Regions from separate parts of the Streptomyces sp. NPDC107500 genome, predicted to be linked through region 2. Evidence: predicted binding sites of a transcription regulator. Region 2 holds the regulator's gene; the other holds the start of a gene.
What was found. Region 2 encodes HspR, which represses chaperone genes until heat shock. Its sites were predicted from a motif close to TTGAGNNNNNNNNNCTCAA; they were not measured.
Positions count from the first base shown of each region.

Region 1: a site for HspR is predicted at 7,784-7,802, ahead of lon (endopeptidase La). Genes of this name have one in related genera too.

Region 1 is NZ_JBVJPF010000003.1:141,036-156,998, forward strand. Features, by position in the region: gene ACZ67M_RS12245 (sensor histidine kinase) at 1-527, opposite strand, end outside; gene ACZ67M_RS12250 (protein phosphatase 2C domain-containing protein) at 978-1,769, shown strand; gene ACZ67M_RS12255 (MarR family winged helix-turn-helix transcriptional regulator) at 1,786-2,280, opposite strand; gene ACZ67M_RS12260 (lysozyme) at 2,513-3,340, shown strand; gene ACZ67M_RS12265 (EamA family transporter) at 3,393-4,334, opposite strand; gene ACZ67M_RS12270 (LysR family transcriptional regulator) at 4,404-5,264, shown strand; gene lon (endopeptidase La) at 5,338-7,761, opposite strand; gene ACZ67M_RS12280 (spermidine synthase family protein) at 7,926-8,624, shown strand; gene ACZ67M_RS12285 (response regulator transcription factor) at 8,738-9,478, shown strand; gene ACZ67M_RS12290 (sensor histidine kinase) at 9,475-10,599, shown strand; gene ACZ67M_RS12295 (multifunctional oxoglutarate decarboxylase/oxoglutarate dehydrogenase thiamine pyrophosphate-binding subunit/dihydrolipoyllysine-residue succinyltransferase subunit) at 10,881-14,711, shown strand; gene fxsT (FxSxx-COOH system tetratricopeptide repeat protein) at 14,809-15,963, opposite strand, start outside.
Region 2 is NZ_JBVJPF010000005.1:431,282-447,244, reverse strand. Features, by position in the region: gene ACZ67M_RS22405 (Rieske (2Fe-2S) protein) at 126-461, opposite strand; gene ACZ67M_RS22400 (helix-turn-helix transcriptional regulator) at 747-1,784, shown strand; gene ACZ67M_RS22395 (helix-turn-helix transcriptional regulator) at 1,781-2,758, shown strand; gene ACZ67M_RS22390 (helix-turn-helix transcriptional regulator) at 2,721-3,758, opposite strand; gene ACZ67M_RS22385 (sugar ABC transporter substrate-binding protein) at 3,910-5,028, opposite strand; gene ACZ67M_RS22380 (heat shock protein transcriptional repressor HspR) at 5,270-5,725, opposite strand; gene dnaJ (molecular chaperone DnaJ) at 5,731-6,930, opposite strand; gene grpE (nucleotide exchange factor GrpE) at 6,967-7,644, opposite strand; gene dnaK (molecular chaperone DnaK) at 7,641-9,500, opposite strand; gene ACZ67M_RS22360 (MraY family glycosyltransferase) at 9,596-10,816, opposite strand; gene ACZ67M_RS22355 ((Fe-S)-binding protein) at 11,068-13,350, shown strand; gene ACZ67M_RS22350 (FG-GAP repeat domain-containing protein) at 13,535-14,836, shown strand; gene ACZ67M_RS22345 (FG-GAP-like repeat-containing protein) at 14,959-15,963, shown strand, end outside.

The DNA of each region.
Region 1 (15,963 bases), on a different contig from region 2:
TCGGAGTACGCCTGGTGGGATTCGAGGGCGGTGCTCTTGCCGGTGAGGGCGGACCGGCGCAGGGCGGCGATGGCGTTCAGGTCCTCGCGCAGGGAGGAGGGCGTGTCGGCGTCGGCGCGCAACTCCTCGACCTGCCGGTCCACGCGGGCGCTGCGCTGCTCGGAGGGCGCCTTGTCCTCGGGCCGGCCGGCCGCGATGTAGGGGGTGACCTCGTCGCGCTCGTCGGCGAGGGAGTGGGCGAGGCTGAGCGCGCCCTGGGTGCGTTCGGCGAGCGTCACCAGTTCCTGGGAGTCGTGCAGTTGCCCGGAGGCGGTCACGACCGAGGGGGCGCCGGCCGCCGCGACGGCCGCGGCCACGACCGCCACGGCGACGATCAGGCGGTTGCGTACGTGGGTGGGACGGCCCTTGCCGACGGGGGCCTCCGGCGGCGGAGGGGTGGAGGTGCCGGGGGTGCGCTCCGCGCTCCCCGCGGAGGCCGTCTGCTTGTCTGTGCGACGAGGCCGCGTCTTCTGCACCGGTGCTCGCATTCCTCACTCGTGTACCCGTGGGCCCGGGTGGCGCTCCGTCAACTGGCCGGTCGGCGCAGGCATCCTCCGCCGAGCTCCGGGCCGTGCCCCGGCCGCCGGCAGCGCGCCGGGCGGGGAGACCGCGTGAGCGGGGCAGGCCCCCCGCAGTTTCCCGACCCTCCCAGTGCCGGTGGGTGGTGAGCATGCATCATCCGACCCGCCACCCGAAGGAGTGAACCCCGGACGGGAGTTGGTGGGCAAGTTCCCCTGGCGCGTGCGACTCGGGTGCGCGGCGAGCCGGTTGGACGTCTGCGACGGGCGGTGGCACTATGTGCCGCCACGTGTCGTCCGGGCATGTGATTCCACCCCAAATCAGGCGCCTGACCTGCACCGGCGCGCGAGTTCCGGGGGAATCCGTGGAGGGTGCCAGCCTTTTGCGGACACTGTGAAGGGGTCGTGCAGACTGGCCGGATGCGCACCGAACTCGTCTCGGAACCCGGACTGGCCGACCACCCCAACGAGGACTTCGCGAGCGTCGGACTACCGGCCTCGGGGCAGGGCGGCTCACTCGTCGTGCTGGACGGGGTGACACCCCCGCGGACCGGGACGGGGTGTCTGCATTCGGTGCCCTGGTTCACGGCCCACCTCGGCGGCGCGCTGACCGAACTGACCGTTTCACTGCCGGATGTCCCCCTCGTCGACGCGCTGTCCCGCGCCATCGCGCGTACCTCCGCGGCACACGCGGAAACCTGTGACCTTTCTCACCCGCGCACCCCGCAGGCAACCGTGGTCCTCGCGCGCTGGTCCCCCGCCGAGGTCGAGTACCTGGTCCTCTCCGACTCCGCCCTGCTGGTGGAGGCGCCCGACGGGGCGGTCTCGGCCGTCCTGGACGACCGGCTGGCCCGGATCCCCCGCTCGGCGCTCGCCACGGACGCGATGGTGGACGCCAACCTGCGCAACAAGGAGGGCGGTTTCTTCACGGCCGCGGCCGATCCGGCGGTGGCGGCGCGCGCGGTGACGGGGGTGCTGCCGCGCGGCGGGGTGCGGACCCTGGCGGCGCTGACGGACGGGGCCGGGCGGTGGGTGGAGAAGTTCCGGGAGGGCGACTGGGCGGACTGCCTCACCCTGCTGCGCAAGCGGGGCCCGCGGGCCCTGGTGGACCGCGTACGGGAGCTGGAGCGGACGGACGCGGCGGGCACCCGCGCGCACCTCGGCCGCGGCAAGACCCACGACGACGCGACGGTGGTGTACGCGGAGCTGTGAGGCGCGGGGGCCGGGGCTACTTCTCCATCCCGCGGTTCAGTTCGTGCAGCAGGCGGGCCAGTTCCGAGACCTCGCGCGGGTCCCAGTCGGCGAGCCGGCCTGCGTAGCGGGCGCGGCGGGCCTCGCGCACCCGGCCGACGCGGTCCTGGCCCTCCTGGGTCAGGGTGACGAGCCAGGCGCGGCCGTCGGCGGGGTCGGGTTCGCGGGCGACGAGGCCGAGTTCCTCCAGGGCGCGCAGCTGCCGGGACATGGTGGCCTTGCCGACGCCGATGTAGGCGGCGAGGTCGGTGGCCCGCTGCCCGCCGCACTCCCCGAGCCGCACGAGAAGGCCGTACGCGGACGACTCCAGGTCGGGGTGGACCTCCCGGGCCATCTCGCCCTGGTTGGCCCGGGCACGCCGCAGCAGCACCGTCAACTCCCGCTCCAGCGCCAGGAACTCCGGCTGGTTCACACCACTGCCGGCAAGCTCCGACTCGACTCCGCGACCGTCGCCGTTCCCGCTTTCGTGCACGTCAGCCCCTGCCTCGTTTTTCCCGGTCCTGAAAGTTTCCGCCACGGCCCGCCATCACCGCAGCTCGGCAAGTATTTCGCAGGCTTAGACCAACGGCAGCTTCCGGCCCCCCTTCCCACCTCCCGTTCTACGTGCGTAGCGTCTTCACCGGACCCACGAATGGCATGCCCACGCCACGCACGGGTTCTCCTCCCCGCGCACGCATCCCCCACCGAGCCATCGGAGGCACGTCATGCTCGTGCACAGATCCGGATCGGCCCGCGGCCGGCGTCTCGCCGTCACCGGGATCCTGCTCGCCGCCCTCTCCCTGGTGTCCGCCCTCCCCGCGCAGGCGGCGTCGGCCGCCGACACCCCGCCGCGCGGCTCCGCCCACATGGGCATGGGCGTCCTCGAGCACGACGGGAGTCACGGCACCCCGGTCCCGGGCGACGCCGCCCAGACGGAGGGCGTCGACGTCTCCAGCCACCAGGGCAACGTGGCCTGGTCGACCCTGTGGAACAGCGGGGTCAAGTGGGCCTACGTCAAGGCCACCGAGGGGACGTACTACACCAACCCGTACTTCGCCCAGCAGTACAACGGCTCGTACAACGTCGGGATGATCCGCGGCGCCTACCACTTCGCCACCCCGGACAGCGCGAGCGGCGCCGCCCAGGCCAACTACTTCGTCGACCACGGCGGCGGCTGGTCCAGGGACGGCAGGACGCTGCCGGGGGCACTCGACATCGAGTGGAACCCGTACGGCGCCGCCTGCTACGGCAAGACGCAGAGCCAGATGGTCTCCTGGATCCGCGACTTCCTGAACACGTACAAGGCCCGCACCGGCCGGGACGCCGTGATCTACACGGCCACCAGCTGGTGGACCCAGTGCACCGGCAACTACGGCGGCTTCGCCGCGAACAACCCGCTGTGGATCGCCCGGTACGCCGCGTCGGTGGGCACGCTGCCGGCCGGCTGGGGCTACTACACGATGTGGCAGTACACGTCGTCCGGTCCGACGGTCGGCGACCACAACAGGTTCAACGGCGCCCTCGACCGCGTGCAGGCCCTCGCCAACGGCTGACCCGGAGCCGGGGCCGGCCGCCCGGGGCCGGGGCGGCCGGCCCCGGCCCGCGTCACCGGGCCCGGCCGCCGTCCCCGGCGCCCCGCCTCCCCGTCCGCACCGCGCCGGCGCTCGCCGCCACCACCAGCGCGACGGCCAGGCACTGCGGCAGGGAGAGGCCCTGGTCCAGGACGAGGAAGCCGGCCAGCGCCGCGACCGCCGGGGCCAGGCTCATCAGGACCGCGAACGTGGGTGCCGGAAGCCGCCGCAGGGCCAGGAGTTCCAGGGTGTAGGGCAGTCCGGAGGAGAGCAGGGCCACGGCCGCCCCGAGGCCGAGGACCGGCGGCTGGAGCAGCGCCGTACCCGCCGACCCGATGCCGAGCGGGAGACTCAGCAGCGCTGCGACGGTCATCGCCAGGGCCAGCCCGTCGAGGCGGGCGAAGCGGGCGCCGGCCCGCGCGTTGAGGACGATGTACGCCGCCCACATCGCACCCGCGCCGAGGGCCAGGGCGACACCCGCCGGGCTCAGTTCGGCGAAGCCCTCGTGCCCGAGAAGGGCGACCCCGGCGAGGGCCAGCGCGGCCCAGACCAGGCTCAGGGCGCGCCGGGCGCCGAACACGCTCAGGGCGAGCGGGCCGAGCACCTCCAGGGTGACGGCCGGGCCGAGCGGGATCCGTTCGATCGCCTGGTAGAAGAGGAGGTTCATGCCGCCCAGGGCCACCCCGAACGCGGTCACGACGGCCCAGTCGGAGCGGCTGTGGCCACGCAGGCGGGGACGGCAGACCGCCATCAGCAGCAGCGCCGCGAGCGTCACCCGCAGTGCCACCACGCCGAAGGCACCGGCCCGCGGGAACAGCAGGGCCGCCACGGCCGAGCCGAACTGCACGGAGACCGTGCCGGCCAGCACCATCGCGATGCCGGTGAGGCTGCCCGCGCCGGGCGGGGCGACGGTGGTGCGGGAGGTGGGGTTGACCGCGGGCTGCGCGGCGAGGGCCGCGGGGGTCGTCTCTGCCATGGCTTCCACGCTAGGAATCCGGGCGCGGCCCGTGAAATGCCCGTTCGTCCGCGGTTATGCTCCCGAGGCATGACCATGGAGCTGCGCCATCTGCGGGCCTTCCTCGCGATCGCCGAGGAGGGCACGATCACGCGTGCCGCCGCGCGCCTGCACACCGGCCAGCCCGCGCTCTCCCGCACGCTGCGCCAGTTGGAGACCCACCTCGGCACCCGCCTCGTGGACCGCTCCACGCACCACCTGGAGCTGACGGCCGCCGGGCGCGGCTTCCGGGACCGGGCGGCGGCCGCGCTGGCGGCCGTGGACGCGGTGTTCGACCCGCGTTCGCTGGGCGCGCTGCCGCTGCGCCTCGGCCACCCCTGGGCGGCGCTCGGCGACCACACCGTCCCGCTGCTGCGCCGCTGGGACGAGGAGCACCCGGACGTACCGCTGGAGCTGCGCCGGATCGACGACCGCACGGCCGGGCTGACCCGCGGCGAGGTCGACGTGGCGCTGCTGCGCGGGGCGCTGGACGCGCCGGGACTGATCACGGAGCTGCTGAAGCGGGAGGAGCGGGTGGCGGTGGTCCCCGCGGACAGCGAGCTGGCAGGACGGGAGTCCCTCACGCTGGCGGACCTGCGGTCGTGGCCGATCGCCCTGAACACGGTGGCCGGAACCACCACGCTCGACCTGTGGCCGCCGGAGCTGCGGCCCACGGCGACGATCGAGGTCACCAACACGGACGAGTGGCTGACCGCGATCGCCGCCGGCCGGGCGGTCGGCGTCTCGACCTCGGCCACCCCGCGGCTGCATCTCCACCCCGCGATCGCCTACCGGCCCCTCACGGACGCGCCGCCGGTCCCCCTGGTGCTGGCCTGGAGGCGTGGCACCCCGGCCCACCCGGCCATCCCCGACCTGGTCCGCCTGGCCCGCGAGGTGGTTCCCGAGTCATAGTCCCCCCGCACGCACGGCGGAGGCCCGGACCCCCTCAGGGCATCCGGGCCTCCGTCCCGTCCGGCAGCGTCCGTCACGCCGCGACCGGAGTCGTACGCACCGCCCCGTTGGTCGCGGGGGCGAGCGCCAGTTCCAGCACCTGGCGGACGTCGCTGACGGCGTGGACGTCGAGCTTGTCCAGCACCTCCGCCGGGACGTCGTCCAGGTCGGGCTCGTTGCGCTTGGGGATGATCACCGTGGTGACCCCCGCCCGGTGCGCCGCGAGCAGCTTCTGCTTGACCCCGCCGATCGGCAGGACCCGGCCGGTCAGCGAGACCTCACCGGTCATCGCCACGTCGGTGCGGACCAGCCGGCCGGAGAGCAGCGAGGCGAGGGCCGTGGTCATGGTGACGCCGGCGCTCGGGCCGTCCTTGGGGACCGCGCCCGCCGGGAAGTGGATGTGCGCTCCCCGGTCCTTCAGGTCGCCCACCGGCAGCTCCAGCTCGGCTCCGTGACTGCGCAGGAAGCTCAGCGCGATCTGCGCCGACTCCTTCATCACGTCGCCCAGCTGACCGGTCAGGGTGAGGCCGGCCGCGCCCGTCTCCGGGTCGGCCAGCGACGCCTCGACGTAGAGGACGTCGCCGCCCGCGCCGGTGACCGCGAGGCCGGTGGCCACGCCCGGCACCGAGGTGCGCCGCTCCGCCGGGTCCTGGGCGGACTCGGGCACGTGGTGCGGCCGGCCGATCAGGCCGCGCAGGTCGGCGTCGGTGACGGTGAAGGGCAGCTCCCGCTCGCCCAGTTCGTGCTGGGCCGCCACCTTGCGCAGCAGCCGGGCGATCGACCGCTCCAGGGTGCGCACGCCCGCCTCACGGGTGTACTCGCCCGCGAGCTTGCGCAGCGCGCCCTCGTCGACCGTGACCTCCCCGGCGTCGAGTCCGGCCCGCTCCAGCTGGCGCGGGAGCAGGTGGTCACGCGCGATGACGACCTTCTCGTCCTCGGTGTAGCCGTCCAGGCGGACCAGCTCCATGCGGTCGAGCAGCGCCTCCGGGATGGCCTCCAGGACGTTGGCGGTGGCAAGGAAGACGACGTCGGACAGGTCCAGCTCGACCTCCAGGTAGTGGTCCCGGAAGGTGTGGTTCTGGGCCGGGTCGAGGACTTCGAGCAGGGCCGCGGCGGGGTCGCCTCGGAAGTCGGAGCCGACCTTGTCGATCTCGTCGAGCAGGACGACCGGGTTCATGGACCCCGCCTCCTTGATCGCCCGCACGATCCGGCCGGGCAGCGCGCCGACGTAGGTACGCCGGTGGCCGCGGATCTCGGCCTCGTCGCGGACGCCGCCGAGGGCGACGCGGACGAACTTGCGGCCCATCGCGTGGGCGACGGACTCGCCGAGCGACGTCTTGCCGACGCCGGGCGGCCCCACCAGGGCCAGCACGGCACCGCCACGCCGGCCGCCGACGACGCCGAGGCCCCGGTCGCCGCGCCGCTTGCGCACGGCGAGGTACTCGGTGATGCGCTCCTTCACGTCCTCCAGGCCCGCGTGCTCGGCGTCGAGCACGGCCTGGGCGCCCTGGATGTCGTAGGCGTCCTCGGTGCGCTCGCTCCACGGCATCTCCAGGACCGTGTCGAGCCAGGTGCGGATCCAGGAGCCCTCGGGCGACTGGTCGGAGGACCGCTCCAGCTTGTCGACCTCCTTGAGCGCGGCCTCGCGGACCTTCTCGGGCAGGTCGGCGGCCTCGACACGGGCGCGGTAGTCGTCGGACTCCTCACCGTCCTGCTCGCCGTTGATCTCGCGCAGCTCCTTGCGCACCGCGTCGAGCTGGCGGCGCAGCAGGAACTCCCGCTGCTGCTTGTCGACGCCCTCCTGGACGTCCTTGGCGATGGTCTCGGCGACGTCCTGCTCGGCGAGGTGGTCGCGCAGCTGCTGGGTGGCGAGCTTCAGGCGGGCCACCGGGTCGGCGGTCTCCAGCAGCTCGACCTTCTGCTCGGTGGTGAGGAACGGCGAGTATCCGGAGTTGTCGGCCAGCGCGGAGACGTCGTCGATGGCCTGGACGCGGTCGACGACCTGCCAGGCGCCGCGCTTGCGCAGCCAGGCGGTGGCGAGCGCCTTGTACTCCTTCGCCAGCTCGGCGACCTGGCCGGGCAGCGGGTCGGGCACGGTCTCGTCGACGCGCGTGCCCTCGACCCAGAGCGCGGCGCCGGGCCCGGTCGTACCGGCGCCGATGCGCACCCGGCCCCGGCCGCGGATCAGGGCGCCCGGGTCGCCGTCCGCGAGGCGGCCGACCTGCTCGACGGTGCCGAGGACGCCGGTGGCGGCGTGGGTGCCGTCGATGCGCGGAACGAGCAGGACCTTGGGCTTGCCTGGCTCGGACCGGGCGGCGGCCTGGGCGGCCTCCACCGCTGCCCGTACCTCGGCGTCGCTCAGGTCCAGGGGGACGACCATGCCGGGCAGGACCACTTCGTCGTCGAGCGGCAGCACGGGCAGGGTGAGCGGTGTGAAGGCGGCGGACTCAGCAGCCATGATCTCCCCTTCGGCAGTCAAGTTGAGTTACATCGACTCAATGAAAGGGAGCCTCCGATTGTTCCCCCACGGGTGTTCGCTGTGAGCGATCACTGTCGCGGGGCCCGGGACCCGTGCACGAAAAGCGCTCCCGGCCCGCGCGGCATTCCTGCCAGGATGGGCCGATGGCCATCACTTCCCCCGACTTCCGCGAGGCCCCCGAGGTGCTGGACCGCAGGGAGGGCCCGTACGGCGAGGTCGTCCTGCGCCGGCACGGGGCGCTGCTCCAGATCATCGCGAACGGCTGCTTCCTGATGGACACCTCCGACGGGCGCTCCGAGCGGCGGCTGGTCGACGCGGCGGCCGACGCGCTCGCCGGGTCCGGCGGGCGGACCGCGCCGCACCTGCTCATCGGCGGGCTCGGCGTCGGCTTCTCGCTCGCCCACGCGGCGGCCGACCCCCGCTGGGGCCGGATCGCGGTCATCGAGCGGGAGCCCGCCGTCATCGACTGGCACCGCTCCGGGCCGCTCTCCGCCCTGTCGGCGCGGGCGCTGGCCGACCCGCGCACGAAGATCGTCGAGGCGGACCTGGTGACCTACGTCAATGAGACTTCCGACACGTACGACGCGCTCTGCCTGGACATCGACAACGGCCCCGGCTGGACCGTCACCGAGGGCAACGACGGGCTGTACGGACCGTCCGGACTGGCGGGCTGCGCACGGCTGTTGAGGCCCGGCGGGGTACTTGCCGTATGGTCTGCGCAGCCCTCTCCGGAATTCGAAGAAACCTTGCGTAATGCCGGTTTCCAGCAGGTGCGTACCGAAGAGATCCCCGTTGCCCGGGGCGTTCCGGACGTCGTTCATCTCGGCGTCGGTCCTGGATAGCAATGCCGTGGGGACTCCCCGTACGCTGCTGCTCTGACACGGATCATTCAAGCGTCAATCGCAGTCATGGGATCACCCCACGGATTCCGGAAAGCACACCTCAGGGGCGGGCGATGGAGCAGACACAGACCTCCCACAACGGCTCGGCCGCGGCCACCCAGGGCGCACAGCGCCGGGTGCTGGTGGTCGAGGACGACCAGACGATCGTGGACGCCATCGCGACCCGCCTGCGCGCCGAGGGGTTCCTGGTGCAGACGGCGGGCGACGGTCCGTCCGCCGTCGACACGGCCGAGGCATGGCAGCCCGACCTGCTGATCCTCGACATCATGCTGCCGGGCTTCGACGGCCTGGAGGTCTGCCGGCGCGTGCAGGCCCAGCGGCCGGTGCCGGTGATGATGCTCACCGCGCGCGACGACGAGACGGACATGCTGGTCGGGCTCGGCGTGGGTGCCGACGACTACATGACCAAGCCGTTCTCCATGCGCGAGCTGGCCGCGCGCGTGCACGTGCTGCTGCGCCGGGTGGAGCGGGCCGTCGTGGCGGCCTCGACGCCGCGCAGCGGCATCCTGCGCCTCGGCGAGCTGGAGATCGACCACGCGCAGCGCCGGGTGCGGGTGCGCAGCGAGGACGTCCACCTCACCCCCACCGAGTTCGACCTGCTGGTCTGCCTGGCGAACACCCCGCGCGCGGTGCTCTCCCGCGAACAGCTGCTGGCCGAGGTGTGGGACTGGGCGGACGCCTCCGGCACCCGGACCGTGGACAGCCACATCAAGGCACTGCGCCGGAAGATCGGCGCCGAGCGCATCCGCACCGTGCACGGCGTGGGCTACGCGCTGGAGACGCCGACGCCATGAGCCGAGGGCGGGAGGCCGCACGGAGGAGCCCCGGCCCCCGCATCGCCGGGGAGCCCTGGGGCGGCGTACGCCCGTTCTCGGTCAAGACCAAGCTGGGCGCGCTGGTCGTCACGTCGGTGCTGATCACCACGGGTCTGTCGGTGATCGCGGTGCACACCAAGACGGAGCTGCGCTTCATCACGGTCTTCTCGATGATCGCCACGCTGCTGATCACCCAGTTCGTGGCGCACTCGCTGACCGCGCCGCTGGACGAGATGAACGCGGTGGCCCGGTCCATCTCGCACGGCGACTACACGCGCCGGGTGCGCGAGAACCGCCGCGACGAACTGGGCGATCTGGCCGTCACCATCAACCGCATGGCCGACGACCTGGAAGCGCAGGACCTCCAGCGCAAGGAACTGGTCGCGAACGTCTCGCACGAGCTGCGCACCCCCATCGCGGGCCTGCGCGCGGTGCTGGAGAACATCGTCGACGGCGTCACCGAGGCCGACCCGGAGACCATGCGGACCGCGCTCGGCCAGACCGAGCGGCTCGGCCGGCTGGTGGAGACGCTGCTGGACCTCTCCCGCCTGGACAACGGCGTGATACCGCTGCGCAAGCGGCGCTTCGAGGTCTGGCCGTACCTGTCCGGCGTGCTCAAGGAGGCCAACATGGTCGCCTCGGCCCGCGCGGGCATCGCCTCCGGCTCGGGCAGCCACACGCGTACCGACGTCCACCTGGCGCTCGACGTCTTCCCGCCGGAGCTGACCGCGCACGCCGACCCCGAGCGCATCCACCAGGTCGTCGCCAACCTCATCGACAACGCGGTCAAGCACAGCCCGCCGCACGGCCGCGTGACGGTCCGCGCGCGCCGCGGCGAGCTGCCCGAGTCGCTCGAACTGGAAGTCCTCGACGAGGGCCCCGGCATTCCGCGTTCGGAGTGGCGCCGGGTGTTCGAGCGGTTCAACCGGGGTTCGGTGTCCCGTCCGCACGGTCCGGGCAGCGACGGCGGCACCGGTCTGGGGCTCGCGATCGCGCGCTGGGCGGTGGATCTGCACGGCGGCCGGATCGGCGTGGCCGAATCCGAGCGCGGCTGCCGGATTCTCATCACTCTTCCGGGCCTGCCGTCGGCGCCGGGTTGACGTAGGGTGCGAAGCGGAGCTTCAAGATCCACGAGCATCCGCCCTGGCGGACACGTGTGATCAGGGACAGGCCCGCGTTTTCCCGGCGCCGGGTCCCGCTCCGCTCTTCCCACGCGCAGCAGAACCTCGCTTGTTTCCCGCCATTTCCAGCGCCGAAACACCGTCTGCAATGTGACTTACGCGACGATGAACGGGCCCGGCCTGACCTTCGGGGTCGGCAAGGCGTAGCCTTGATTCCCGCTGTCCACCATCTTGTGAAGCGGAAGAGGGCGGTTCTCGCCGTGTCGCCACAGTCCCCCAGTAACTCGAGCATCTCGACCGACACCGACCAAGCGGGCAAGAACCCCGCTGCCGCGTTCGGTGCCAACGAGTGGCTCGTTGACGAGATCTATCAGCAGTACCTCCAGGACCCGAATTCCGTGGACCGAGCCTGGTGGGACTTCTTCGCCGACTACAAGCCCGGGGCGCCCGCGGCCCAGGCCGCCGCCCCCGCGGCCACGGCCACGGACTCCGGCAGCGCGCCACAGGCCGCCCCCGCACCACAGGCGCAGGCTCCCGCCCCGGCCCAGCCGAAGGCGCCCGCGCAGCCGGCCGCCCCCGCGAAGCCCGCCGCCGCGGCTCCCGCGGCTCCGGCCGCCAAGCCCGCCGCCGCGCCGGCCAAGCCCGCGGCCCAGCCGCAGGCGAAGGCCGCCGCGCCCGCCGCGCCCGCCGCGCCCTCGAAGGACGCCGCCGCCGCGGCCCCCGAGGGCCCCGAGCTGGTGACCCTGCGCGGCCCGGCCGCCGCGGTCGCGAAGAACATGAACGCCTCGCTGGAGCTGCCCACGGCCACGTCCGTGCGCGCCGTCCCGGTGAAGCTGCTGTTCGACAACCGCATCGTCATCAACAACCACCTCAAGCGCGCCCGGGGCGGGAAGATCTCCTTCACGCACCTGATCGGCTACGCGATGGTGCAGGCCATCAAGGCCATGCCGACGATGAACTACGCGTTCGGCGAGAAGGACGGCAAGCCGACCCTCGTCAAGCCCGCGCACGTCAACCTCGGTCTCGCCATCGACCTGGTCAAGCCCAACGGCGACCGCCAGTTGGTCGTCGCGGCGATCAAGAAGGCCGAGACGCTGAACTTCTTCGAGTTCTGGCAGGCCTACGAGGACATCGTCCGCCGCGCCCGCGACGGCAAGCTGACGATGGACGACTTCTCCGGCGTCACGGTCTCCCTGACCAACCCCGGCGGCCTCGGCACCGTCCACTCCGTGCCCCGCCTGATGCCCGGCCAGTCGGTCATCATGGGCGTCGGCTCCATGGACTACCCCGCGGAGTTCCAGGGCACCAGCCAGGACACCCTGAACAAGCTCGGCATCTCGAAGGTCATGACGCTCACGTCGACCTACGACCACCGGGTCATCCAGGGCGCCGCCTCCGGCGAGTTCCTGCGCCAGGTCGCCAACCTGCTCCTCGGCGAGAACGGCTTCTACGACGAGATCTTCAAGGCGCTGCGCATCCCCTACGAGCCGGTCCGCTGGCTCAAGGACATCGACGCCAGCCACGACGACGACGTCACCAAGGCCGCCCGCGTCTTCGAGCTGATCCACTCCTACCGGGTCCGCGGCCACGTCATGGCCGACACCGACCCGCTGGAGTACCAGCAGCGCAAGCACCCCGACCTGGACATCACCGAGCACGGGCTCACCCTGTGGGACCTGGAGCGCGAGTTCGCGGTCGGCGGCTTCGCGGGCAAGTCCCTGATGAAGCTGCGCGACATCCTCGGCGTGCTGCGCGACTCGTACTGCCGCACCACCGGCATCGAGTTCATGCACATCCAGGACCCGAAGCAGCGCAAGTGGATCCAGGACCGCATCGAGCGCTCGCACACCAAGCCGGAGCGCGAGGAGCAGCTGCGCATCCTGCGCCGGCTGAACGCGGCGGAGGCCTTCGAGACCTTCCTGCAGACCAAGTACGTCGGCCAGAAGCGCTTCTCCCTGGAGGGCGGCGAGTCCGTCATCCCGCTGCTCGACGCGGTCATCGACTCGGCGGCCGAGTCGCGCCTGGACGAGGTCGTCGTCGGCATGGCCCACCGCGGCCGGCTCAACGTGCTGGCCAACGTCGTCGGCAAGTCGTACGCGCAGATCTTCCGCGAGTTCGAGGGCAACCTCGACCCGAAGTCGATGCACGGCTCCGGTGACGTGAAGTACCACCTGGGCGCCGAGGGCACCTTCACCGGCCTGGACGGCGAGCAGATCAAGGTCTCGCTGGTCGCCAACCCCTCGCACCTGGAGGCGGTCGACCCGATCCTGGAGGGCGTCTCGCGCGCCAAGCAGGACATCATCGGCAAGGGCGGCACGGACTTCACCGTCCTGCCGGTGGCGATCCACGGCGACGCGGCCTTCGCGGGCCAGGGCGTGGTGGCCGAGACCCTGAACATGTCGCAGCTGCGCGGCTACCGCACCGGCGGCACGGTCCACGTCGTCATCAACAACCAGGTCGGCTTCACCGCCGCCCCGGAGTCCTCGCGCTCCTCGATGTACGCCACCGACGTGGCCCGCATGATCGAGGCCCCGATCTTCCACGTGAACGGCGACGACCCGGAGGCCTGCGTCCGCGTGGCGCGGCTGGCCTTCGAGTTCCGCCAGGCGTTCAACAAGGACGTGGTGATCGACCTCATCTGCTACCGCCGCCGCGGGCACAACGAGACCGACAACCCGGCCTTCACCCAGCCGCTGATGTACGACCTGATCGACAAGAAGCGCTCGGTGCGCAAGCTCTACACCGAGTCCCTCATCGGTCGCGGCGACATCACCCTGGAAGAGGCCGAGCAGGCGCTCCAGGACTACCAGGGGCAGCTGGAGAAGGTCTTCACCGAGGTCCGCGAGGCCGCCTCGCAGCCCGCCTCCGCCGAGCCCTCGGAGCCGCAGGCCGAGTTCCCGGTCGCGGTGAACACCGCGGTCAGCGCCGAGACGGTCAAGCGGATCGCCGAGTCCCAGGTCAACATCCCCGACCACGTCACGGTGCACCCGCGGCTGCTGCCGCAGCTCCAGCGCCGGGCGGCGATGGTCGAGGACGGCACCATCGACTGGGGCATGGGCGAGACCCTCGCCGTCGGTTCGCTGCTCCTGGAGGGCGTGCCGGTCCGGCTCTCCGGCCAGGACTCGCAGCGCGGCACCTTCGGCCAGCGCCACGCGGTCGTCATCGACCGCGAGACGGGTGACGAGTTCACGCCGCTGCTGTACCTGTCCGAGGACCAGTCCCGGTACAACGTCTACAACTCGCTGCTCTCCGAGTACGCGGTGATGGGCTTCGAGTACGGCTACTCGCTGGCCCGCCCCGACGCGCTGGTGATGTGGGAGGCGCAGTTCGGCGACTTCGTCAACGGCGCGCAGACGGTCGTGGACGAGTTCATCTCGTCGGCCGAGCAGAAGTGGAACCAGACGAGCGGCGTGACGCTCCTGCTCCCGCACGGCTACGAGGGCCAGGGCCCGGACCACTCCTCGGCCCGCCCGGAGCGGTTCCTCCAGCTCTGCGCGCAGAACAACATGACGGTCGCGATGCCGACCCTGCCGTCGAACTACTTCCACCTCCTGCGGTGGCAGGTGCACAACCCGCACCACAAGCCGCTGGTCGTCTTCACCCCGAAGTCGATGCTGCGCCTGAAGGCCGCGGCCTCGAAGGCGGAGGAGTTCACGACGGGCCAGTTCCGCCCGGTCATCGGCGACGACTCGGTCGACCCGGCCGCCGTCAAGAAGGTCGTCTTCACCGCCGGCAAGGTCTACTACGACCTCGACGCCGAGCGGAAGAAGCGCGGCGTGACCGACACGGCCATCATCCGCATCGAGCGCCTGTACCCGCTGCCGGGTGCCGAGCTCCAGGCGGAGATCGCCAAGTACCCGAACGCCGAGAAGTACCTGTGGGCCCAGGAGGAGCCGGCGAACCAGGGTGCCTGGCCGTTCATCGCGCTCAACCTGATCGACCACCTGGACCTGGCGGTCGGCGCCGACATCCCGCACGGCGAGCGCCTGCGCCGCATCTCGCGCCCGCACGGCTCGTCCCCGGCCGTCGGTTCCGCCAAGCGGCACCAGGCCGAGCAGGAGCAGCTGGTGCGTGAGGTCTTCGAGGCCTGAGGCCTGAGCCCCGCCACCTGACCGAAGAGGCCGGCCCCGTTCCCGGGGCCGGCCTCTTCGTCGTCGTCCACGGCCTCTTCGTGGTCGCCGGCGCCTCTCAGCCGAGGTAGGGCTCGAAGTCCCAGTACGGGCGGGTGCGCTGACGGGCGGAGAGGGTGTGCGGATGCTGGGCGCCGAGCGTCCGGGTCAGACCCAGCAGCCCGTCCTCCTCCAGCTTCCCGGCCTCCTCGTGCTCCCGGGCCGCCCGCAGGTCGGCTGCCAGGGCGACCTGGCAGGAAAGGGTCAGCGGGTGCTCCCCGCCCAGCGTGCGCTGGGCCCGGCGCACTGTGTCCCGGCCGAGTTCCACCGCGTCGGCGAACCGGCCGTTGAAGTTGCGCGCGCCGGTGGCGCACAGGGCGCAGCCGAGCACCCAGGGGTGGTCGGGACCCAGGGTGGCGGTGAGTCCGGCCAGGGCCGCCTCGAACATCGACATGGCTTCGGCCCGCTCCCCGGCCGCCTGCATGATCAGGCCGGTGTTGGCGAGCATGCCGGTGGCGACGGGGTGGGCGGGCCCGAGCAGCGTCCGGTACCCGGACTCGGCCTCCTCGATGAGCTCGCGGGCGTGGCTGAGGTCGCCGTGTTCGCGGAGGTAGTTGCCGTAGTTGGTGATGAAGTTCAGGGTGCGGTAGTGCTCGCGGCCGTGCACCTGGGCCAGCTCTTCCAGAAGGCTCTCCATCGAGGGGCCCACGTCCTGGAACCCTCCCTCCCGGCGGCGGCACATCACCAGGTGGGTGCGGGCGCCCAGGGTCTGCGGGTGCTGAGCGCCGAGTACCTGCACGTGCAGTCGGACCACCGGTTCCTGACGGGCCATGGCCTCGCGGTAGCGGCCAAGCAGCCGAAGATCGTGCGTGACGGCGCTGGCGGAGTTGAGCGTGCTGATGTGCCGGACCCGCAGGACGTTCTCGCGGGTCCCGAGGTTCTCCAGGTCCAGTTCGTAGGCGTCCGCGTACCTGCCCAGCAGGCGCAGGCTGACACCGAGGTTGTGGCGGGCGCGCAGCGTGGCGGGCTCGTGGGTACCGAGCAGGCCGCCGGTGCCGTCCAGGACCTCCTGCTGGAGTTCGTACGCCTCGTCGTACCGCCCCAGGCTGCGCAGGGAGTTGGCCATCGAGTCCTGGGCGGCCAGTTCGGCGAGCGTGTTGGAGTCGGGCGTGGCCCGCAGCCGCTCCAGCACGGACCGGTCGAGTTCGTACGCCTCGCGGAATCGGCCGCTGGC
Region 2 (15,963 bases):
GCTCAGGAATCCGCGGTACCCGCACATACCCATACATACGACAGCGGCGTCACCGTGTTCAGGTCACGGTGACGCCGCTGCCGGGGGGAAGCACCTGAGCGATTTGTTACGACGGGGGAATCGCGTCAGGCGCTGCGGGGGGTGGCCGAGATGGTCCTGATGTCGGAGACCTCCGGCGGCGCGAGCCGGTGGTCCCGCTGGTCCAGGTTCACAAAGATCATTCCGTACCGGATGGCACAGCGCACGGGCTGCGGCGCCCCCCGAGGCCGCCGCAGACACCGGTACGCACGCACATCGCCGTCCTCGTCCAACGTGACGACGACCGGCTCGCCGAAGACGGTCACCATCAGGGAGTCACCGGGGTGGGGGATCGCGGTGACCAGGTCGATGAAGTGCCAGCCGGAACGGTAGGCGGTGGCCATTTCTCGGCGGAAGGAGCGGTCGTCGGGTGGCGTCGTCATGTCAGGACCACACCGTGTCGTCCGTGACTGCGGCCGCATCCTGTCCGGCGGACACCTCCACTGACTCGACACCGTTCGCTCGCTCGTCGCCCTGCGCAGTAACGAGGCCATTCAGCGCTCCGAAGGCCACAACGGCGGAGAAGGCGGCGACAAGCACCGAGCGAAGCATTCTCTTAGACATAGTCGGCTTCGTCCTCACTTGAAGGTCCCCTCTTCCCCCGTCGGATAAGACGATGGCTCATATAGGCACGTCATGGCCACACAATCGGTGCATCATGTTCCTGCATGTTCAGGACCCTGGGGGGTGGAGATTTGACTACGAATCGGACCAATGAGGCACATGCTCACGGGATCACTGAACTGTGCGAGGAGGGCGGACGTCTCTACGCGAACGCGCTGCGCACGGGACGTATCGCTCGCGCAGAGGCCGGCCAGGCACCTTGCCTCATAGAACTGGCCCTCTTGCACCCCGACCCGGACGACGCCGACTGGCTCCGCCCCGTCCCCCCGTCGATCGCTCTGGCACAGCGGCTCAATCCCATCGAGCGCGAGATCGCCGACCGCAGGCGGACATCGGTCGAACTCGCCGAGGTCTTCGAACCGTTCCTGACTCTCAGCGCACAGGGCGCGGCGCCGATCCACTCCATCACCGTGCTGGAGGGGCTCGACCGCATCAACTCCGCTCTTGATCTGGCCACGACTCAGTGCAAGAACGAGGTACTGACAGTCCAGCCCAGCGCCCGGCATCCGGAACGCCGTCTCGTCGAGGGCTTGGAGCGGGACAAGACACTGACCGAACGCGGGGTGCGCATCAGGACGCTGTACCAGCACACGGCCCGGTACAGCGCTGAACGGCTGGCCTACGTGGACCGGTTCTCCAACGGAAAGGCCGAGTACCGGACCATCGATGAACTGGTCGAGCGTCTGATCATCTGCGATGACACAGTCGCGTTCATCCCGGTTCGCGACGACCGCCAGGTCGCGCTGGAGATCCGCCACTCCGGCCTCGTCATTTACCTGATCAAGGTCTTCGAGTTCATGTGGGGTCGCGCCGTCCCCCTGACCGCCGGCGCTCCCTACGAGACCGCCCCCGACGGCATCACCGACATCCAGCACTCGATAGCCAAGCTTCTGGTGGAAGGCCACGTGGACGAGGCGATAGCCCGCCGCCTCGGCATGAACGTGCGCACCTGCCGAGCACACATCGCGAAGCTGGCGACGGTACTCGGCAGCGGAAGCCGAGCCCAACTCGGCTATCTCATAGCCCAGTCGGGGATTCTGGAGCAGGCGTCCCCGAGTCTGGGAGGAGAGAAGCGTTCATGACGGACGGGGCGCACCGGCACGGGGATGAAGAACTGTGCGATGCGGGTCTCGATCTCTACTCCCGGGCACTGCGCGAGGGCCATGTGTCCAGCGCCGAAGCGACAACGGCGCCTTGTCTCATCGACATCGGGCTACTGCACCCGGCCGTGGACAACCTGAACCGGCTGGAGCCTGTCGCACCGCCCGTCGCGCTGCAACGCCTGCTCCGGTCCTCGGAGGACCGCATCGCCGACGAGCGACGCCGCGGGCAGCGCATGGCCGATGTCTTCGAGCCCCTGATACGCCTGGGAACCCGCGACATCGAGGACACCCCCGCCCTCAGGATCCTCAGTGGCAAGAGACGGACGGGCCAGGCCATCGAGGAGGCCATGGCCGAGGGCAGGAGAGAACTGCTCGCCATCCAGCCGCACGACTCCCACGTGAGCAAACACCCCGACATCCTCGAAGGGGCGATGGAGCGGGACCAGGCTTTCCTCGACCGCGGCGCGCGAATGCGGGCGCTGTACCAGCACACCGCCCGCCACGCCCCCTACCAACGCGTCCGCTACGAGCGACTGACCGGCGACGTCGAGGCCCGCACACTCGACGAGGTGACCGACCGGCTCATCATCATCGACCGCACCGTCGCCTTCATCCCCGCCAGCGCCGACCGCACCCTCGCCCTCGAAGTCCGCCACCCCGCCCTCATCACCTACTTCGTCAACACCTTCGACCGCCTCTGGCGCCTCGCCACCCCCATGCACCCCCAAGCCGTCGAACAACCCACCCTCAACGGCATCACCCCCCGCCAACACGCCATAGCCGCCCTCCTCGTCGAGGGCCACACGGACAACGTCATCGCCGAACGCCTCGGCATGAACGTCCGCACCGCCCGCGTCCACATCGCCAAACTCGCCGCCACCCTCGGCAGCGAGAGCAGGGCTCAGCTCGGGTATCTCATCGGGCAGTCGGGGATTCTTGACCGGGAAGGATGACGGGGGCGGGGACGCCCTGGGAGGTGCCGTCCAGGCCCGCCTGGGCTATGCGGACGCCCAGTTGGGTGCGGCTCGCCGCGCCCAGGGTCTCCGAGAGGCGGGCGATGTGCGCGCGGGCCGTGCGGACGCTTATGCCCAGCCGCTCGGCGATCACCGCGTCCTGGTGGCCCTCCGCCAGCAGCGCCGCGATGGACTGCTCGCGGTGCGAGATGCCCTCGATGCCGGTGTCGGGGAGGGCGGCGGAGAGCGGGATCGCCAGGCGCCAGAGGCGTTCGAAGACCGTGACCAGGTAGGAGACCAGCGCGGGGTGGCGCAGTTCCAGGGCCATGGTGCGGTCGGTGTTGGCCGGGATGAAGGCGACGGTGCGGTCGAAGAGGATGAGACGGTCGATGACCTCGTCCAGCGTGCGGGCCTCGACCGCGTCGCCCATCAGCTCGAGGTAGTTGAGCAGGCCCTGGCCGTGCCGGGCCACGTGCGTGTACAGGTCCCGCATCCGCACCCCGCGCCCGCGCAGCGCCAGCGCCCGGTGCAGCCCCTCCGACAGCTCCGCCTCACGCCGGATGCCGCCGGGCTGCACGGTCAGGACCTCCGTCGTGCACGCCTGCGTCGCCTCGTCCATGGCGGCCTGGATGCGGGCCAGCCCGTCGAGGACCCGGATCGCCGAACTCTCCGTCCCGGCGGAGGCGTGGATGAGCCGGCCGAGCCCCGCGTACCACTCGAAGGCCTCCACCGCCGAGCCCACCCGCCGCTGACTCGCGCTGACCTCGTCGTGGACCCCGCGCAGCAGCCGCGTCATGACCTCCTGCGGAGAGGTCGGCACCAGCCAGTCCATGTCGTCGGGGTCGGGGTGCAGCAGGGCGAGTTCGAGGAGGCAGGGGACCGGTTCGGCGTCCTGGCGCGGCACCCGGCCGCGCCGTACGGCCCGGGAGTAGACGCGGTCCCCTGCCGCGCACAGCCGGTCGGCACCGTGCGGATGCTCCTGAGCCCCGTGCCCGGCCATCGCCCATCCCACCCCCCGGTTCCGGCTCCTCCGCAGCGCAACTATGCGCGGCCGGGACCGGCTCCGCAACACGGCTCGAACGGGGACGCGGGAGGGAAAGTACCGGTTGCGGAGGGTATGACCGGGGCGTGGAACCAGGCTCGCACCGCGACTACTTCTTCAGGCCGATCTCCGCGCAGGCGTCCGCGAACTTCGCCGTGCAGATGTCGCTGACCTTGTAGAAGCCGTCGGCGATGACCGTCTCGTCGATGTTTCCCTGGGTGAGGGCGACGACGGGGACGAGCTGGGCGGGGATGCCCTTGTCGGTGGGGCTGTCGACCTTGTCGCGGGCCAGCGCGTCGAACTGGATGTCCCGGCCCTGGACCCGCGCCACGGCCATCTCCGCGGCGTTCTCGGCCTCCTGCGGGTAGGACTTGTAGACGCTCATGTACTGCTCGCCGGTGACGATCCGCTGCACCGCGGCGAGTTCCGCGTCCTGGCCGGTGATCGGCGGCAGGTCGGTGACGCCCGCGTCCTCCAGGGCCTTGATGATGCCGCCCGCCATGCCGTCGTTGGCGGAGTAGACGCCCGCGATGTTGCTCTTGCCGATCTTCCCGATCGCCTCGGTCATGTTCGCCATGGCGTTCTCCGGCTTCCAGTCCTTGGTGTCGAAGGACTGGGCGATCGTCACCTTGCCGTTCAGCTCGGACATCGCGCCGGCCTTGAACTGCTTGGCGTTCGGGTCGGTGGGCGAACCGTTCATCATGACGATCTTGTCGGAGCTGTCCGCGCCGCCGAGCGCGTCGAGGAGGGAGCGGCCCTGCACCTCGCCGACCAGCTCGTTGTCGAAGGAGATGTACGCGTCGATCGGGCCCTCGGCCAGCCGGTCGTAGGCGATGACCGGGATGCCGGCGTCCTTGGCCTTCTGCACGCCGTCCCCGATGGACTGCGAGTCGACCGCGTCCAGCACGATCACGTCGACCTCGTCGTCGATCATCTGCTGCATCTGCTCGTTCTGCTTCGACGCGCTCGCCTCGGCGTTGGCGTACTTGACGTTGCCCGCGTCGTTCGTGAGCTCGCCGACCTTGGCCTTGAAGAAGGGGTAGTCGAACTGCTCGTAGCGCGTGTTCTCCTTCTCCGGCAGCAGCAGGCCGACGGTGATGTCGTTGCCCTTGGTCGGGCTCGCCTCACCACTGCTGTCCGAGGCGCCCAGGACGCCGCAGGAGGCCAGCGAGAACGTCATCAGGGACGCGGCCACGGATATGGCGGTACGACGGGCACGGCTGCTCACTGCGCTTACCTTCCGAACACACGGGTGCTGTCGGTGACCCAGGTGGGCCCCGGTGGTCCAGGTCCGGGTGACCCTGGTGACCCAGGTGACTCCTGGTGAAGGAAGCCAACGCTGTCTTCACCAAATCGTCAAGAAGTACTAGACCAATGAGACAGCACCGTTGTGAACAAGCCCCGGAGGTCCGATCGGACCTCCGGGGCTGTCGATGCCGTTCACCCTTGCGCCGTCTGCCGACCCGGGGTCAGTCCGGGGTCTGGCCATGGCGCTTGGGACGCCACACGACCAGGGCGCTGGTCTGCTGTACCTCTTGGTAAGGGACCAGGTCACGGCGGTACGACGCGTGTACCGCCGCCTCGCGCTGGCGCATCGCCGTCGCCGCCCCGTCGAGGGCGTCGGCCATCTCCGCCACGCGGGCCTGGAGCGCGGCGACCTGGTTCTCCAGTTCGATGATGCGCTTGATTCCGGCCAGATTGATGCCCTCGTCCTGCGACAGCTGCTGCACCTGGCGGAGCAGCTCGATGTCGCGGGCCGAGTAGCGCCGGCCGCGCCCGGCCGTGCGGTCCGGGGAGACCAGGCCGAGGCGGTCGTACTGGCGCAGGGTCTGCGGGTGCAGACCGGAGAGCTGGGCCGCCACCGAGATGACGTAGACCGGGGTCTCCTCGGTCAGTTCATACGGGTTGCGTCGACGACCGTCCATCCCCATCAAGCTCCCTTCGCGGCCTGGAACAACTCCGCCCGCGGATCCTCGTCCGCGGTCGCCTCGCGATACGCCTCCAGCGCGTCACGAGCCTTCCCCGTCAGGTCCTTCGGAACACTCACCTCGACGGTGACCAGGAGGTCGCCCCGGCTGCCGTCCTTGCGGACCGCGCCCTTGCCGCGGGCCCGCATGGTGCGCCCGTTGGGCGTGCCCGGCGGAAGCTTCAGCGTGACGGGCGGACCGCCCAGGGTCGGCACCCGCACCTCGCCGCCGAGGGCCGCCTCGGCGTAGGTGACCGGCACGGTGACCGTGAGGTTGTCGCCCCTGCGGCCGAAGACGGAGTGCTCCTTGACGTGCACGACCACGTACAGGTCGCCCGCCGGTCCGCCCCGCTCGCCCGGCGTGCCCTTGCCGCGCAGCCGGATGCGCTGCCCGTCCGACACCCCGGCCGGGATGCGGACCTGCATCGTCCGGGAGGACTTGGCGCGTCCGGAGCCCTTGCAGACGTCGCAGGGGTCCTCGGCGATCAGGCCGCGGCCCTTGCAGTCCGGGCACGGGTCGGTGAGCGAGAAGCCGCCGCCCGAGCCCCGCGCGACCTGGCCGGTGCCGACGCAGGTCGGGCACACGCGCGGTGTGCCGTTCTTGTCGCCGGTGCCCGAACAGGCCTTGCAGGGCGCCTGCGAGGACATCCGCAGCGGCACCGTGGCACCCTCGATGGCCTCCGTGAAGCTCAGCGTGACCTCGGACTCGATGTCCTGGCCGCGCCGCGGCTGGGTTCGCGTGCCGGTGCCGGGACCACCGCCGGTGCGGTTGAACAGGCCGCCGAAGACGTCCCCGAGGCCGCCGCCGAAGCCGCCGGCGCCGCCCCCCTGGCCCCCGCCCTGGGCGCCGCCTCCGAAGAGGTCGCCCAGGTCGAAGTTGAAGGTGCCGCCGCCGCCCGCGCCCGGCCCCGGACGGAAACCGCCGTTGCCGAAGAGGGCGCGGGCCTCGTCGTACTCCTTGCGCTTCTTGGGGTCACCGAGGATGTCGTTGGCCTCGGAGATCTCCTTGAAGCGCTCCTCGGCCCTGACGTTCCCCTTGTTGGCGTCCGGGTGGTACTCGCGGGCGAGCTTCCGGTACGCCTTCTTGATCTCGGCCTCGGTGGCGTCCTTGGGGACGCCGAGGACCTTGTAGTAGTCCTTCTCGATGAAGTCCTTGGTGCTCATCCCCGACGTCCCTCCTTCCCGCTTCGCCTACTGACGTCAGCCCTCCTCCGGGCCACCGTTCTCCTTGTTCTCCGCGGCGTCGGAGCCGTCCTTGGCCTCGGTGCTCTCCTCGGCCGGCTTGACGGTCTGCGCGCCGGGCTGCGGCTCGGCGACGGCCACCCGCGCGGGGCGGATGGTGCGCTCGCCGATCCGGTATCCCGGCTGGAGGATCGCCACGCAGGTCGTCTCGGTGACGTCCGGTGCGTAGGAGTGCATCAGGGCCTCGTGGATCGTCGGGTCGAAGGGCTCGCCCTCCTTGCCGAACTGCTGGAGGCCCATCTTGGCGATGACCGTCTCCAGCGACTCCGCGACGGACTTGAAGCCACCGACCAGCTCCCCGTGTTCCCGGGCGCGGCCGATGTCGTCCAGCATCGGGAGCAGTTCGGTCAGGAGGTTCGCGACGGCGACCTCCTTGACCGCGACGCGGTCCCGCTCCACGCGGCGGCGGTAGTTCTGGTACTCGGCCTGGAGCCGCTGGAGGTCCGCCGTGCGCTCGTTGAGCGCGGTGCGCACCTGGTCCAGCTGGGCCACCAGGCCCGCGTTCTCGCTAGCGTCCCCGGCCGGGGCCGCGCCCTCCTCCGAAGAGGGGGCGGCGGCCTTCGGCTCGGCGTCGTCAGGGCTGGCGCCGGAGGGGACGTCGGGCTTCTCGTCGAAGCCCGGGGTCTCCTCCGTCACGCGGCACCGTCCTTGCGCTCGTCGTCCACGATCTCGGCGTCGACGACGTCGTCGTCGGCCTTGTCGCCGTCACCGGCGGTGGCACCGGCGCCCGGGGCCTCGCCGCCGGCGGCCTGCGCGCCCTGGGCGTCGGCGTACATGGCCTGGCCCAGCTTCTGCGAGACGGCGGCGACCTTCTCCGTGGCGGTGCGGATCTCGGCGGTGTCCTCGCCCTTGAGCTTCTCCTTCAGCTCGGCGACGGACTCCTCGACCTCGGTCTTGATCTCGCCCGGGACCTTGTCCTCGTTGTCCTTGAGGAACTTCTCCGTCTGGTAGACGAGCTGCTCGCCCTGGTTGCGGGACTCGGCGGCCTCGCGGCGGGCGTGGTCCTCCTCCGCGTACTTCTCGGCCTCCTGGCGCATCCGGTCGACCTCGTCCTTCGGCAGCGAGGAGCCGCCGGTGACGGTCATCTTCTGCTCCTTGCCCGTGCCCAGGTCCTTCGCGGTCACGTGCATGATGCCGTTGGCGTCGATGTCGAAGGCGACCTCGATCTGCGGGACGCCGCGGGGCGCCGGGGGCAGACCGGTCAGCTCGAACATCCCGAGCTTCTTGTTGTACGCCGCGATCTCGCGCTCGCCCTGGTAGACCTGGATCTGCACGGAGGGCTGGTTGTCCTCGGCGGTGGTGAAGATCTCCGAACGCTTCGTCGGGATCGTCGTGTTCCGCTCGATCAGCTTGGTCATGATGCCGCCCTTGGTCTCGATGCCGAGGGACAGCGGGGTGACGTCGAGGAGCAGGACGTCCTTGACCTCGCCCTTGAGGACACCGGCCTGAAGGGCGGCGCCGATGGCGACGACCTCGTCCGGGTTGACGCCCTTGTTGGCGTCCTTGCCGCCGGTCAGCTCCTTGACCAGCTCGGCGACGGCCGGCATACGGGTCGAGCCGCCGACGAGGACGACGTGGTCGATCTCGGACAGCTGGATGCCGGCGTCCTTGATGACGTTGTGGAACGGCGTCTTGCAGCGCTCCAGCAGGTCGGCCGAGAGCTGCTGGAACTGCGCCCGGGTGAGCTTCTCGTCCAGGTGCAGCGGGCCCTCGGCGGAGGCCGTGATGTAGGGCAGGTTGATCGAGGTCTCGGTGGACGAGGACAGCTCGATCTTGGCCTTCTCGGCGGCCTCGCGGAGACGCTGGAGGGCCATCTTGTCCTTGGACAGGTCCACGCCGTGGCCGGCCTGGAACTGCTTCACCAGGTAGTCGACGACGCGCTGGTCCCAGTCGTCACCACCGAGGTGGTTGTCACCGTTGGTGGCCTTCACCTCGACGACGCCGTCGCCGATCTCCAGCAGCGAGACGTCGAAGGTACCGCCACCGAGGTCGAAGACGAGGATGATCTGCTCGTCCTTGTCGAGGCCGTACGCCAGCGCGGCGGCGGTCGGCTCGTTGACGATGCGCAGGACGTTCAGGCCCGCGATCTCGCCGGCCTCCTTGGTGGCCTGGCGCTCGGCGTCGTTGAAGTACGCCGGGACGGTGATGACCGCGTCGGTCACCTTCTCGCCCAGGTAGGACTCGGCGTCCCGCTTCAGCTTCTGCAGCACGAAGGCGCTGATCTGCTGCGGGTTGAAGTCCTTGCCGTCCAGGTTGATCTTCCAGTCGGTGCCCATGTGGCGCTTGACCGACCGGATGGTCCTGTCGACGTTCGTGACCGCCTGACGCTTGGCCACCTCGCCGACCAGCACCTCACCGTTCTTGGCGAAGGCGACGACGGACGGCGTGGTCCTGGCGCCCTCGGCGTTGGTGATGACGGTGGGCTCGCCGCCCTCCAGAACGCTGACGACGGAATTAGTCGTGCCCAGGTCGATGCCGACCGCACGTGCCATGGTGAATAACCTCCAGCTGACTTGAGTGGAACAGGCTCAAGTGTGCATGACGGCCTTCGTGCGGTCAACAGAGGTGAGTCGAGCCGACTCAACTCTTATCCGTTCCTTACACGCAACGGAGCGCTGACCTGCGCTTCTTCGGTCCGTCTGGCCTGACGAACCGGGAAAATCGACCTCCGGGAGGATGCACCCCCAGGGGGTCCGACCGCCTCGGGAGGCAGCGGGGACTCCGTACGCGGCCGCCGCACCCGTGCCTGCGGCCGACCGGACACCGGCCCCTCCGTCCGCACCCGCGCCTGGAGCCGACCGGGCACCTGTCCCGGCACCCCTGCCGCCCCTGCCCCGTGCCGCGGCCCGTACACCCGCACCCGCAGCAGTCCCGCCAGCGCGGCGGCCGCACCGCCCGCCACCCACCACACCGCCGTCCCGTCCAGCCGCCCGGTGTGCACGAGCACACCCACGAGGACCGCCCCGCACGACGCCCCGCCGACGACCACCGCGGCGCCCTGCGGAGTGAGCCCGAGCCGGCGCAGCCGGTGGGCGAGATGGTCGGGCCCGCCCCGCAGCGGCGGCCGCCCGGCCAGCCGGCGCGAGAGCAGGACGAGTACGACGTCCAGGCAGACCGGCACGCTCAGCGCGAACAGCACCGCCGCGCCGCTCGCGGGCGCGTAGCCCTCGCGGGTGAACACGGCGGCCCCGGCCAGCAGGAACCCGGCGAAGAGCGCCCCGCAGGCACCGAGCGCGATCCGCGCGGGATGCCAGTTGTGCAGCAGCAGTCCGGTCAGCGCGGCGGCCAGCGCGAACAGCGCCACCGCCAGCCCGTCGCGCAGCTCCGCCGCGGCACAGGCGGCGACCCCGAAGGCGGTCACGACCCCCACCGTGCCGGCCACCCCGTCGGCGTGGTCGAGCCCCCGGAAGGCGGAGGCGACCAGCGTGATCCATCCCACGGCGAGCACCCCGGCCACCGGCCCCGTCCCGCCGTACGGCACGACGCACGCCGCCGCGACGGCCGTACCGGCGACCACCCAGCGCCGCCGCAGCCGCCAGAGGTCGGCGGCGAGGCCGAGGAGACCGACGGCGGACGCGCCCAGGAGCAGCCGGCCGGCCGCGGAGCCGAGCGGCACGACGCCGGTCCAGTCCCCGGCCCACGCGACCAGCGCGGTGACCAGGGCGACGGCCACCCCGCCGGAGAGCGGGACCGGCCGCCGGCGGCGCCGGTCGACGAGGGCGAGGGCGAGGGCGGGTGTGCGCAGCACCCCGGCGAGGAGAGCGGCGAGGAGAAAGGAGGCGGTGGCGGCGACGATCCCGTAGAGCACGGGGATAAGCTATGCCGGATATCACGTTTTGATATGAATTGCCTTCCCGCTACGGCGTGGCGCCGGGGCGGCGGCCGACCCGGCGACCGGGCCGGTGGCCGACCCCGGGTCAGGGTTGCCTCAGCGACGCAGATCACCGCACGTCCGACTACAGTGCGGCGGAGGATCGGGGTAGTCTCGGACGGACTGAATAAGTTACCGCTTAGTAATATCGATCCCCTCGCAACCTCGCAGGCCCGAGGAGCCCCCAAATGCAACTCGCCGCGATCATCGTGTCGCTGGTCCTGATCGTGGTCGGCGTCGCACTGTTCGGCCGCGCCGTCCTGCAGATCGTCAACTACATGCGGCTCGGACAGCCGGTGCCGGCCGGCACGCGGACCGACGATCCCGCAGCGCGCACCGTCACCGTGGTCCGGGAGTTCCTCGGCCACACCCGGATGAACCGCTGGGGCATCGTCGGGGTGGCGCACTGGTTCGTGGCGGTGGGCTTCTTCTCCCTGCTCCTGACGATCGTCAACGCGGTCGGGCAGCTCTTCGAGGCGGACTGGATCCTGCCGGTCATCGGCGACTGGGCGCCGTACAACGTCTTCGTCGAGTTCATCGGCACCATGACGGTGCTCGGCATCCTCGTCCTGATCGTGATCCGCCAGCTGAGCAGGCCGGACAAGCCGGGCCGCAAGTCCCGCTTCGCCGGCTCCAACTTCGGCCAGGCGTACTTCGTCGAGGCCGTCATCCTCATCGTCGGCGTCTGCATCTTCATGCTGCACGCGCTGGAGGGCGCCCTCCACCACGTCGACGGCTACGAGGCGTCGTTCTTCATCTCGTACCCGGTCGTCTCCGCGCTCGGGAACCTGGACGTCTCCACCCTCCAGAACCTGGTCTACCTCTTCGCCGGCCTGAAGATCGCGACCTCGTTCATCTGGATGATCACCGTCGCCCTGAAGACCGACATGGGCGTCGCCTGGCACCGCTTCCTGGCCTTCCCGAACATCTGGTTCAAGCGGGACGCGAAGGGCGGCACCGCCCTCGGCGCCCTGCTGCCGATGACGTCGGGCGGCAAGCCGATCGACTTCACCGACCCCGGCGACGACGACACCTTCGGCGTCTCCCAGGTCGAGCAGTTCTCCTGGAAGGGCCTGCTGGACTTCTCCACCTGCACCGAGTGCGGCCGCTGCCAGTCGCAGTGCCCCGCGTGGAACACCGGCAAGCCGCTCTCCCCCAAGCTCCTGATCATGTCCCTGCGCGACCACGCGCACGCCAAGGCCCCCTACCTGCTGGCCGGCGGCGGCAAGACGATGGAGGGCGAGGAGAAGGCGTCCGAGGAGCAGCTGGCCGGCGTCCCGGCCGCCGCGCTGGCCGAGGCCGAGCGCCCCCTGATCGGCACCCTCGAAGAGAACGGCGTCATCGACCCCGACGTCCTGTGGTCCTGCACCACCTGCGGCGCCTGCGTCGAGCAGTGCCCGGTGGACATCGAGCACGTCGACCACATCGTCGACATGCGCCGCTACCAGGTCATGATCGAGTCGGCGTTCCCGTCCGAGGCCGGCACGATGCTCAAGAACCTGGAGAAGAAGGGCAACCCCTGGGGCCTGGCGAAGAAGCAGCGCCTGGAATGGCTCAAGGAGCTGGACTTCGAGGTCCCGGTCGTCGGCAAGGACATCGAGGACCTCACCGAGGTCGAGTACCTGTACTGGGTCGGCTGCGCCGGCGCCCTGGAGGACCGCGCCAAGAAGACCACCAAGGCCTTCGCCGAGCTGCTGCACATCGCGGGCGTCAAGTTCGCGATCATGGGCGGCGACGAGAAGTGCACCGGTGACTCGGCACGGCGCCTGGGCAACGAGCCGCTTTTCCAGGAGCTGGGCATGGAGAACGTCATGTCCCTCAACGCCGCCTTCGGCGAGGAGATGGACGACGACGGCAAGGTCACCGACGAGTCGAAGAAGCCGAAGTCGGCCAAGAAGATCGTCGCCACCTGCCCGCACTGCCTCAACACCCTCGGCAACGAGTACCCGCAGCTCGGCGGCGACTACGAGGTCATCCACCACACCCAGCTGCTCCAGCACCTCGTCGACGAGGGCAAGCTGCTCCCGGTCACCCCGGTCGAGGGCATCATCACGTACCACGACCCGTGCTACCTGGGCCGGCACAACAAGATCTACACGCCGCCGCGCGAGATCATCGCCGCCGTCCCGGGCGTCCGCAACGAGGAGATGCACCGCCACAAGGAGCGCGGCTTCTGCTGCGGCGCCGGCGGCGCGCGGATGTGGATGGAGGAGCGGATCGGCAAGCGCATCAACAACGAGCGCGTCGACGAGGCCCTGTCCGTCAACCCGGACATCGTCTCCACCGCCTGCCCGTTCTGCCTCGTCATGCTGACCGACTCGGTCAACGGCAAGAAGAACGACGGCAAGGCGAAGGAGTCCATCCAGGTCGTCGACGTCGCCCAGCTGCTGCTGGACTCCGTGAAGACCCCGGCAGACCCGGCGGGCGAGCCGGAGGCCGAGAGCGAGCCGACGCCGGAGCCGGTGAAGTAGCCGCGGCAGCCCCTTCCGCCGACACCCCCTGGTCCCGCCCGGACCGGGGGGTGTCGGCGTTTCATCGAGGGTGTCGGCGTTTCATCGGGGGTGTCGCCGTGCGTCGAACACGTGCATCATTACCCGGTCGTTGTCGGTGACACGGATTCACCGGTGATACGGGTTCCGACAGGCGGGGTGACCAATGCGCAGGCGAAGAAGGACCGGGGTCGGCACGGCTGCGGCCGTAGGCTGCGTGCTGCTGCTCGGCGCCTGCGGCCAAGGCGGCGAGGCCCCCGCCGCCAAGGACGCCGAGCCCACCCCCGTACGGGCGGCCCAGGCCCCCGCCACGCTGCCCGTCCCGCGCGGCGACGGCAGCGAGGTCCCCGACGACTTCAACGGCGACGGCCACCGCGACCTCGTCCTCGACGACCTGGTCAAGGCGCAGAGCCACGCCGACGACGCCGGAATCGGCCTCGTCTACGGCTCCGCGCGTGGACTGGTCCCGGGCACCCGGCAGTTGCTCACCCCGGCCAAGTACGCGGCGCCCACGGACGGGCAGACACCGGCCGTCTTCGAGGTGGAGGCGACCTGCGACCTCGACGGCGACGGCTTCACCGACCTGGTGGTCACCACCGACCCTCCCTACGACGGCCAGGGCCGCCCGCCGGTCCCGCTCCAGCTCCTCTTCGGCTCCCCGACCGGACCGGCCGCCCGCGCGGTCCCGCTGAACGTCCCCGACAAGGCCCGCTTCGGCAACGACTGGCCCGAGCGGCCGGTCTGCGGCGACTTCGACGGCGACGGCGCCGAGGACCTGGTCCTGCACGCCTCGGCCGGTCACCTCAGCCACCTGCGCGGCCCCTTCACCCGCAAGGGCGCCCCGCGGAAGGCCGGCCCGCCCGTCCCCTCCCCCGGCGAGGTGCCGACCGGCCCCGCCGCCGACGTGAACCGCGACGGGTACGACGACCTGGTCGTCCGCGCCTCCGCGGGCCCCGGCGCCGCGGCCCTGGTCCTCGGCGGCCCGGCGGGACCCACCCGCACCGGGGCAACCCTGCCCGCCGGCACCGACGTCGCCCTCGGCGCGTTCGGGCGGGGCAAGGCGCTGGACGCGGCGGTGGGCGGCGCGGACGGCACGGCCCTGCGCTTCGACCTGCCCACCCCCCGGCGGGGCACCCTCGACGCCCCCGGCACCCGGCTCGACGCCGCCGACTTCGACGGCGACGGTCTGACGGAGCTGGTCACCGACGACTCCGGCGTACGCGTCCTCCCGGTCCGCGAAACGGGCCCGACGACGCGGGGCGCGGTCACGGTGGCGCCCGCCGCCGAGGGCACGACGCGGGTGCTGACGGCGGGCGACTTCGACGGCGACGGCCGGGCCGACCTGGTCGTGCGGACGAACCAGGGCGACACGAAGGACACGGTCGAGGTCCACCGGGGCGCGACCGAGGGGCTGGTGACAACGGAGCCGGCGCTGACCTTCTCGACGTCGCAGTTCCTGGTCCGGTAGGCGACCGGCGGGGCGGACACGGACGGTCCACCGGCCGCCACCCCTTCCCCGAGCCGGTGCCGGGGACGGTGCGCGGGGCGGCTAAGGTTCCCCTCCGCATCACAGGGGAGGGGAACAACACCATGAGGAACCGATTCACCAGAGCCGTCGCCACGCTCGCCGGCCTGGTACTGGCCGGCTCCGGACTGTCCGTCGCCAACGCCGCTCCGGCCGCCGCGGACTTCGAGGAGGACTGCCCGAGGGGCTACTTCTGCGGCTGGACGGGCGACGACGCCGACGGCAAGATGTGGAAAACGAACAAGAACGTCGCGGACCTGGGCCGCTGGGCCGACGACATCCACTCCTACGCCAACCACACAAGCGCGGAAGCCTGCCTGTACGGCAAACGGAACTACGACAAGTCGAGCTACCTCTGGTACGTGGAACGCGCCCCCAGCGGCGAGGGACTCGCGTATTACGGGGAGAACGACCGGGTGATCGGCTCGGTCAGGTTCGTCCAGGACCGGCGCGAGTGCAACGTGAGCGACTACCCGTCCTGGGCGGTCTCGCCCACCTCCGGCACCCCGGAGTTCGGTGACATGGACGGTGACACCCGGCCCGACATCATCAGCCGCGACCGCGCGGGACGCCTGTGGTTCAGCCCGGGCAGCGGAACGGCGGGCCGGGTCATCGGCACCGGCGGCTGGAACGCGATGAGCGCCCTGACCCGGCACGGCGACTTCAGCCGCGACGGCCGCGAGGACGTCATCGCCCGGGAGGCCGCCACCGGCAGGCTCTGGCTCTACCCCGGCACCGGCTCCGGCGGCCTCGGCGCCCGCAAGCTCGTCGGCACCGGCGGCTGGAACGGCATGCGCGCCATCACTGCCTCCGGCGACCTCACCGGCGACGGCCTCACCGACCTCGTCGCCGCGGAGAAGTCCACCGGCAGGCTGTACCTCTACTCCGGCACCGCCACCGGCGGCCTCGGCGCCCGCAGGCTCATCGGCACCGGCGGCTGGAACGCCATGAACACCCTCGTCGGCACGGGCGACACCAACGGCGACGGCCACCCCGACCTGTACGCCCGCCAGGCCGCCACCGGCAAGCTCTGGCTCTACCCCGGCACCGCCACCGGCGGCCTCGGCGCC